Undibacterium sp. 5I1: one gene and its partners. The protein of the gene in region 3 binds, or shares a complex with, the protein of the main gene of each other region. Links are inferred from orthologs where the notes say so. Each region holds a gene or a part of one and is shown on either strand. Other genes may lie near its edges.

What was found.
Region 1: the proteins of accD (region 3) and accB are in contact, whole or in part, in a solved structure (PDB 8UXZ), measured with the Escherichia coli proteins. The link is inferred for Undibacterium sp. 5I1 from one-to-one orthologs.
Region 2: the proteins of accD (region 3) and RGU72_RS07100 are in contact, whole or in part, in a solved structure (PDB 8UXZ), measured with the Escherichia coli proteins. The link is inferred for Undibacterium sp. 5I1 from one-to-one orthologs.

The regions. Positions count from the first base shown.
Region 1 is NZ_JAVIWI010000001.1:4,489,012-4,492,009, forward strand. The notes cover bases 37-2,874. They hold accB (acetyl-CoA carboxylase biotin carboxyl carrier protein), read right to left. Parts: upstream 1,766-2,874; coding sequence 1,307-1,765; downstream 37-1,306. Other genes in these bases: accC (acetyl-CoA carboxylase biotin carboxylase subunit), read right to left, coding at 37-1,118; aroQ (type II 3-dehydroquinate dehydratase), read right to left, coding at 1,933-2,370; RGU72_RS19605 (TlpA disulfide reductase family protein), read right to left, coding at 2,437-2,874. In the rest of the region: more of accC, read right to left, coding at 1-36; more of RGU72_RS19605, read right to left, coding at 2,875-2,976; RGU72_RS19610 (hypothetical protein), read right to left, coding at 2,973-2,998. UniProt on the Escherichia coli protein: This protein is a component of the acetyl coenzyme A carboxylase complex; first, biotin carboxylase catalyzes the carboxylation of the carrier protein and then the transcarboxylase transfers the carboxyl group to form malonyl-CoA.
Region 2 is NZ_JAVIWI010000001.1:1,585,914-1,588,918, reverse strand. The notes cover bases 19-2,863. They hold RGU72_RS07100 (acetyl-CoA carboxylase carboxyltransferase subunit alpha), read left to right. Parts: upstream 19-876; coding sequence 877-1,851; downstream 1,852-2,863. Other genes in these bases: tilS (tRNA lysidine(34) synthetase TilS), read left to right, coding at 1,848-2,863; RGU72_RS07105 (DNA-3-methyladenine glycosylase 2 family protein), read left to right, coding at 148-804; cysS (cysteine--tRNA ligase), read left to right, coding at 19-151. In the rest of the region: more of cysS, read left to right, coding at 1-18; more of tilS, read left to right, coding at 2,864-3,005. UniProt on the Escherichia coli protein: Component of the acetyl coenzyme A carboxylase (ACC) complex. First, biotin carboxylase catalyzes the carboxylation of biotin on its carrier protein (BCCP) and then the CO(2) group is transferred by the carboxyltransferase to acetyl-CoA to form malonyl-CoA.
Region 3 is NZ_JAVIWI010000001.1:1,815,592-1,818,661, forward strand. What follows is about bases 1-2,910. They hold accD (acetyl-CoA carboxylase, carboxyltransferase subunit beta), read right to left. Parts: upstream 1,937-2,910; coding sequence 1,064-1,936; downstream 1-1,063. Other genes in these bases: folC (bifunctional tetrahydrofolate synthase/dihydrofolate synthase), read right to left, coding at 1-956; trpA (tryptophan synthase subunit alpha), read right to left, coding at 2,049-2,846.

The DNA of each region.
Region 1 (2,998 bases), 2.7 Mb from region 3 along the record:
GCGTATGCATGTGAATCTACCCGAATCCCAGGGCCGCCCGGTGTATGCCATGACGTGATGCGACCTGGTGACGGGACAAACTTAAACGGATCTTCTGCATTGATACGACACTCAACTGCATGGCCTTTGAACTCGATGTCGGCCTGGCGGAAACGCAATTTTTCGCCGAAAGCGATATGAATCTGCTCTTGTACGATATCGACACCAGTGATCATTTCTGTCACAGGGTGTTCTACTTGCACGCGAGTATTCATTTCGATGAAATAGAACTCACCGTTTTCATACAAAAACTCAAACGTACCAGCGCCACGATAGCCAATTTTGCGGCATGCAGCGGCGCAACGTTCGCCAATTTTTTCTATAGTCTTGCGAGGAATACCCGGTGCCGGTGCTTCTTCAATTACTTTTTGGTGGCGACGTTGCATGGAGCAATCGCGCTCGCCTAACCAGATCGCATTGCCGTGCTGATCGGCCAGAATCTGGATTTCCACATGGCGTGGATTTTCCAGAAATTTTTCCATATACACTTCAGGATTGCCGAAAGCCGCACCTGCTTCTGCTTTGGTCATTGTCACTGCATTGAGCAAAGCAGCTTCGGTGTGTACCACGCGCATACCGCGCCCACCGCCGCCGCCAGCAGCTTTGATGATGACCGGATAGCCGACTTTACGCGCTGTTTGTACGATTACCTTAGGATCATCCGGTAAAGCGCCTTCAGAGCCTGGCACACAAGGCACGCCAGTTTTGATCATGGCTTGCTTGGCAGAGACTTTATCACCCATCAGGCGAATGGATTCCGCACGCGGTCCAATAAAGACAAAGCCGGATTGCTCAACCCGCTCAGCGAAATCTGCATTTTCAGATAAGAAGCCGTAGCCAGGGTGAATCGCTTGCGCATCGGTCACTTCTGCTGCACTGATGATCGCTGGCATGCTGAGATAGCTCAGATTGGATGGCGCTGGCCCGATGCAGACGGACTCATCGGCTAGCTTGACGTATTTGGCTTCACGGTCGGCTTCGGAATGAACGACGACGGTTTTGATACCCATTTCGCGGCAGGCGCGCTGGATACGTAGCGCGATTTCACCCCGGTTGGCAATTAGAATTTTTTCAAACATGATATGAATTTTACGGTGGCAGTGCTTGCAGCGTTGCAGGCAGTATTTTTATAAAGCACTGATTTCTTTAATGAGATCATATAAAAAAACTGGGTTTAGCTGTGGCTTTAGCTGTGAGACTTTAGCTGTAAATTTAGCCAGGAGTAATCGTAGTGTTCGCCGAGAGTGATCTTGCGGCGATCTTACAACTATCCTACGATAAACAAGGGCTGACCGTATTCAACAGGTTGGCCGTTTTCCACCAAAATCTGTTTGATCGTGCCAGTAAAATCGCTTTCGATTTCATTCAACAGTTTCATTGCTTCGATGATGCAAAGAGTTTCGCCTTCTTTAACGCTTTTTCCGATTTCTACAAACGCGGCATTACCAGGCGCAGAGGAGCGGTAAAAAGTACCAACCATAGGGGATTTGACTACATGACCATCGGGAACTACCGGTGCTGCCGGTGCGCTTGCTGCTACTGGCGCTGCTGCCATTTGTTGAGGCATTTGCTGCATATGTTGCGGCTGCATCATCACAACTTGATTTTGCGGCATTGCAGAAGATTTAACGATGCGGACTTTACCTTCGCCTTCAGTGACTTCGAGTTCTGCAATATCTGACTCGGCGACGAGATCGATCAAGGTCTTGAGTTTTCTTAAATCCATGTGAAATCCCCTAGTGAAGATGTTTCTGAGCGAGCAAAATGGCTCAGAAAACGTGATTAGAACAAGCGCATCAGCGCAATAACTAGCTCAGAAAACAAGCATTGAATGGACATAATTATATGTCATATCAAAGATAATATGGGTAAATTGCGTGAAGATGCAAGAATTTAAAGATTTTTTAGGCTAAAGTCAATCGCTAATCGATAGCCTTCAGTGCCAAGTCCGAGGATCACGCCTGTGGCGACGTCGGACAGATAGGAATGGTGCCGGAAGTTTTCTCTTTGGTGCACATTGGAAATATGCACCTCAATAAACGGAATTGCCACACCAACCAAAGCATCGCGCAAAGCGACGCTGGTATGTGTGAGTGCGCCGGGATTAATAATGATCGCGTTAACTTGCTCTAATCTTGCTGCATGGATGCGGTCAATTAAAGCGCCTTCATGATTACTTTGAAAACTTTGCAGTTCCGCCCCAGCTTCCGCGGCTTGCAATTTTGCTGCACTTTCTACGTCTGCCAAGGTAACTGAACCATAAATATGCGGCTCACGAGTCCCGAGCAAATTTAAATTCGGACCATTCAGCAGCAGCAGTTTGCTTGCCATATTATCAATTCTTTTTCACGAAGATAACGCATTTTGCCGCTATTTACTTGGTATTGGCAAGGAAAACTATTTTGCTACGTTAGATAGTTTTGCAATATCAGCGCGCAATTCCTCCATTTTTAAGCGTCCCAGATACTGTTTTGCAATACTGCCATCCGCCGCAATCAGCACTGTAAATGGCAATCCACCGCCTTGATTGCCTAGCTGGCGCGATAATTCTGTGCCTTCCATCCCAGCCGAAAATACTGGATAAGTAATCTGATATTTTTTGGCAAACTCAGCAATATTGGTCGGACTATCGATGCCTAAGCCTAGTAATTGAACATTTTTTCCAGATAGCTCCTTTTGTAGCGCAGATAACTCAGGCATTTCTTGTACGCAAGGACCGCACCAGGTCGCCCAGAAATTAACGACTAAAAACTTACCCTGCCATTGCGCCAGTTTCTGAGCCTGGCCTTTGCTGTCAGATAGTGTGAGCCCCATCAATTGCGCCACACTGGTATTTTTAGGTGCTACGGGCGCCAATTGCTTATTGGCGGCGACGACGCCTACAGTTGCTGAGGCAATCGCGATCAGTACTGCTGCGATAAGAAAACGTTTATTCATTCCTGACTTTCTGTGATCAATG
Region 2 (3,005 bases), 230 kb from region 3 along the record:
GACCCAGATCCAGTCAAGGATTGATGCGCGTACTGCGGCTAAAATAGCAAAGAATTTTGCTGAATCCGACCGGCTTCGTAACGAACTTTTAGCTGAGGGCATTATTCTTGAGGACAAAGCTGGTGGTTTGACCGAATGGCGCAGGGCATGAGTGTTATCGAAAAAATAGGTCTTTCATCTAAAGATATGCCGCAAGTACCAGCATATTGGGAGAGTGCAAAAGTTGAGTTGATGAAGCGCGATAGAATTATGCGCAAATTGATCCCTCAATTTGGCGATTTGTATCTAATTGGTCGCGATGACCCTTTTACAACCCTCACTCGCTCTATTTTAGCTCAGCAAATTTCGGTAAAATCCGCAGATGCTTTATGGCAACGCTTTCTCGAACTTTGCCCAAAATGTACATATGTACAAGTGTTGAAAGTCGGGAGCGATAAATTGCTTGCCTGCGGCTTGTCCAAACGCAAAACAGAATATATTCTTGACCTTGCTGAGCATTTTAAAGAGAAAAGACTGCACGTCGATAAATGGGCGGAGATGGCCGACGAAGACGTCATTTCAGAGTTAATACAAATTCGGGGCATAGGACGCTGGACAGCAGAGATGTTTTTGATATTTAATCTGCTCCGTCCGAATATTTTGCCTTTGGATGATCCCGGATTACTTAAAGGCATTAGTACTAACTATTTTTCCGGTGAGCCCGTTTCTCGCAGTGATGCAAGAGAGGTGGCTGCAAACTGGGGCACTTGGTGCACGGTTGCAACTTGGTATTTATGGCGCAGCCTTGATCCGGTAGCAGAATAATATTTTAAAGTTAAGAAACAGCGGCTTGGTTTTGACTAATGTTGAGATCAATGTTGTCAATTGGGAGTCACAATGACTAAAACGACATTTCTGGGGTTTGAGCAATCTATTGCAGAGCTCGAAACAAAAATTGAAGAATTGCGCTTTGTGCAAGATGATTCTGCAGTAGATATTTCTGAAGAGATCGACCGGCTCTCTAAAAAGAGCCAGATGTTGACCAAAGATATTTATGCAAAACTCACTCCTTGGCAAGTTTCACAAATTTCTCGTCATCCGCAACGTCCTTATACGATGGACTATGTGAATCAAATATTCACGGATTTCCATGAGTTACACGGCGACCGTAGTTTTGCAGATGATCAGGCAATTGTTGGTGGATTGGCTCGTTTTAACGGACAGTCTTGCATGGTAATCGGGCATCAAAAAGGACGCGACACAAAAGAACGCGCAATGCGTAACTTCGGTATGCCGAAGCCAGAGGGCTACAGAAAAGCCATGCGTCTGATGAAGCTGGCTGAGAAATTTAATATTCCCGTATTTACTTTTATCGATACCACGGGTGCCTGGCCTGGGATTGACGCTGAAGAACGCGGACAGTCTGAGGCTATTGGCCACAATTTGTATGTGATGGCAGAGTTAAAAGTGCCACTGATCGCAACTATTATCGGCGAGGGTGGTTCTGGTGGCGCGTTGGCATTGGCGGTTGGCGATGCAGTATTGATGCTGCAATATGCAACTTATTCAGTGATTTCGCCTGAGGGCTGTGCTTCTATTTTATGGAAAACTTCTGACCGTGCTGCGGATGCGGCTGAGGCATTAGGTCTTACAGCGCATCGATTAAAAGCGATGGGTTTGATCGATAAAATTATCAATGAGCCTTTAGGCGGCGCGCATCGCGACCCTAAGCAAATGTGTGCTTTCGTAAAGCGTGCATTAGCAGATACTTTGCGTCAATTTCAAGGTGTTAAAACCAAAGATTTATTGGCAGCACGTCATGAAAAATTGATGAGCTATGGTAAGTTCAAGGAAACTAAACTGTCAGAATGACGGCGACCAAAAATGAGCGTACGTTGGCTTATCATTTTGAACGCACGCTTAACGAGATACTTTCTAAAAATGCGTTGTCTTTGCCGGAACAAGGCTTGGCTGTCGCTTATAGCGGCGGTTTAGATTCTTCAGTCTTACTCGCTTTGGCAAATCAGTTTTGCCAGAAGCATAAAATCCCACTTTTTGCATTTCATGTACACCATGGTTTAAGCATTAACGCCGATGCTTGGCTCAGACATTGCGCATCGGTTTGTGCTTTGTCAGGTGTTACTTTTGCTGGCGTCAAAGTCATAGTGGATCGGCAAAGCAAGGATGGTATCGAATCCTCTGCACGTGAGGCACGCTATAAAGCGCTAGGTGCTTTATGCCAAGAACGACAACTACCTATTATCCTGACGGCGCATCATCAAGACGATCAGGCCGAAACTGTATTGCTACAGTTATTACGTGGCTCTGGTGTTGCTGGGCTATCCGGGATGGATTTATCTAATAAAGCACCTAAATTGTTAGGGTCTGATACCGTCATGTTGGCCAGGCCCTTGCTTAGAGTGACGCGACAAAGCTTGTTAGACTATTCCGAGGAAGCAACGATTGCTTATGTCGACGACGAATCTAATGCAGATCAGCGTTATGCCCGAAATGCCTTACGACATCAGGTGATGCCCGTCTTATCGGTGATTTCGCCAGGCTACACTGAACGCTTGGCAAGAAGTGCCTCCCACGCCCAGTCAACAAACCGATTACTGACGGAATTAGCGCGGCAAGATAGAAGTGTCTGCGAAATAGATGGCGCATTGGATATTAATTTGTTGCGCAATTACAGCGCTGACCGCATCGATAATTTATTGCGATTTTGGCTGGGAGAGCAGGGCGTGCGCATGCCAACCACCGCCAGGCTAACAGAAATGCGACATCAGCTTTTTGATGGGCGAGACGACGCAAAAATTAGTGTCTTTCACGATACGTTGGGGATTCATCGATACAAGAATAAGATTTACGCTTCCCCGAAAGATGTTGTAAAAGGCAGTGAGATAACTCCAATACAATTTAGTTGGAATGGCGAGCCCAGCATCCCATTTCTCAGTTACGGTGGAACCTTATATTTTGAAGAGTGTTCTACGGGAGTTGATCTGACTTGGTTAAAGCAACAAGTT
Region 3 (3,070 bases):
AAATTTTGCGACAGTGTAGCGGCCGCATGTGGGTTGTGCGCCACATCAAGCACGACCACCGGGCGACCGGGCATCACCTGGAAACGCCCCGGCAAATCGACCATTACCAACCCATTACGCACTTCTTGTGCTCCTACGGGCAAGCGATTTCTTAACGCTTCCAACGCGGCTAACACAGCGGCTGCATTCAGCAACTGATTCGCGCCGCGCAAACTCGGATAACCGAGCGAATTGCGACGTTGCACACGACCACCAAAATTCCACTGTTGCTTATCGCCGGAATAATTGAAATCTCGACCAAACAACCACAGATCGGCACCAATCTTGGTCGCATGCTCAATCAAAGATTGTGGCGGCACAGGATCGCCGCAAATGGCAGTTCTGCCGGTACGGAAAATACCGGCTTTCTCGAACCCAATTTTTTCGCGGGTATCCCCCAGATAATCCACATGATCAATATCGACGCTGGTGACTATCGAGACATCGGCATCAATCACATTGACCGCATCCAGACGACCACCCAGGCCAACTTCCAGAATCACGGCGTCTAATTTAGCATCAGCCAGTAATTTACAAATCGCCAGCGTAGTAAATTCAAAATAAGTTAGTGAGATCGCTGGCTCCATCAGCCTTGCTACTTCTACCTCGGCAAACACATCAACAAACACCTGATCTTTGACTGACTCACCGTGGATACGGGCGCGCTCGTTAAAATCTAAAAAATGCGGCTTACTGTATAAACCGACACGATATCCAGCTTGCAATAAAATCGACTCCAGCATGGCGCAGGTAGACCCTTTGCCATTGGTACCACCAACGACGACGACTGGGCATTCGTAGCGGATATCCAAGCGCTCCTTCACCGCGGCGACACGATCCAGACCCATGTCGATTTCTTTGGAGTGACGAGTTTCTAGCAATGCCAGCCAATCCAGCAGATTGTCAGGCGTCGTCATAGAAGTAGAAGAATTAAGCGAATTGGTCATAAGATAAAAAAAGCCCGACAGAATCGGGCTCGTATTTAGATTTCTTTGAAATTTCAGTATGAAAAATAGACAAAAATTTACGAGACCGCTTCTGCAGACTGGTTCTGCAACAAAGCCAGCAAACGAGCGATTTCTTCGCGCATTTTGCGACGGTCAACAATCATGTCAATCGCGCCCTTTTGCAATAAGAATTCTGAACGCTGGAAGCCTTCTGGCAATTTTTCGCGAACGGTATTTTCGATCACGCGCGGACCTGCAAAGCCAATCAACGCCTTAGGTTCAGCGATCACAACGTCACCCATAAAAGCGAACGAGGCAGATACACCGCCAGTAGTCGGATCAGTCAGCACTGAGATAAACGGCAATTTCTTTTCCGACAATTTCGTCAACATCATCGTGGTTTTTGCCATTTGCATGAGGGACAAGACACCTTCTTGCATACGAGCACCGCCACTAGCAGTAATACAAATGAACGGAACTTTTTGATCCAGTGCCGCTTGTGCGCCGCGCACAAAACGCTCACCCAATACGGAACCCATGGTCCCGGCCATAAAGTCGAATACAAAGCAGGACACAACAACGGGAACGGTCATGATAGAACCACCCATGACGATCATAGAATCTGTCTCGCCAGTCGACTCTAAGGCATCTTTTAGGCGATCGGTGTATTTTTTACTGTCTTTGAATTTCAGGGTATCAATCGGCAAGACTTCCTGACCGATTTCATACCGTCCGCCAGCGTCGAGCAAAGCGTCAAGGCGTTCGCGTGCGCCAATACGCATATGGTGGCTGCATTTTGGGCAAACATGGATATTTGCTTCCAGATCGGAGCGATACAGTACGGCTTCGCAGGAAGGGCATTTGACCCACAGCCCTTCGGGCATGGATTTGCGGTGCGCAGATTCTGAGCGCTGAATGCGCGGTGGTAGTAATTTTTCTAGCCAACTCATAATTTCTCCTGAATTCGGCTTGCGATCACATAGATAACCATGTAGACATCGCAAGCATCATGTTCATTCTGGTGGAATAAACGCGGGGGACAAACAATCGTCAGCGCGTATTTTACTCGTCCAACGCCTGTCTGACACCAGAAATAAAGCTTTTTACTGCCGCGACAGCATTTTCACGCGGCGTCGTTTCTAGCTCTTGAATAATCCGAGAGCCTATCACAACCGCGTCGGAAACGGACGCAATTGCTCTTGCCGTTGCACCGTCACGTATGCCAAAACCCACGCCCACAGGGACTTTGACGTGTTTTTTGATACGTGGAATCATGGCGGCGACAGCGTCTAAATCCAAGCTTCCCGACCCGGTTACGCCTTTGAGCGAGACATAATAAACATAACCAGTGGCAATTTTACCAACCTGAGCGATGCGCTCATCGGTCGAAGTCGGTGCCAGCAAGAAAATAGTATCCATGCCATTTTGCTGCATCTTGTTGGCAAAATCCTCACATTCCTCTGGCGGATAGTCTACGACCAAAACGCCGTCCACCCCAACTTCTGTTGCCGAGGCAATAAAGGCGTCTATGCCCATACGTTCAATCGGATTGGCATATCCCATCAGCACAACTGGCGTGGTTTGATTGCTCAATCGAAATTCGCGGACGAATTGTAATACATCACGCAATCCAACTCCATGCAACAGTGCCCGCTCGGAAGCGCGCTGTATCACCGGGCCATCCGCCATCGGATCAGAAAACGGCACGCCGAGTTCGATAATATCCGCACCGCCCTCAACCAGGGCATGCATCAGCGGCACCGTCAGTGCAGGATCGGGGTCGCCTGCGGTGATAAAGGGGATCAAGCCTTTTTTGTTATTGGCAGCGAGCGCTGCTAAGGTCGTTTGTATTCTTGGCATGGTATTTTTCCTGCTAATTTATAGTATGAATAGGTAGCATGAGGGGCAACTAAGGGGCAACTAAGGTGCAGCCTAAAGTACTGCCTGAGCGTGTAACGAAAGCATTCGCACACTACACTTGCACTGATCAAATCAATATACTCCACCTAGGTATTTATTAGTTGTCCAGAGATTATCTGGACAATAAGCCGATTTATCAAATATTTTAGGGGAGTATATTAAAA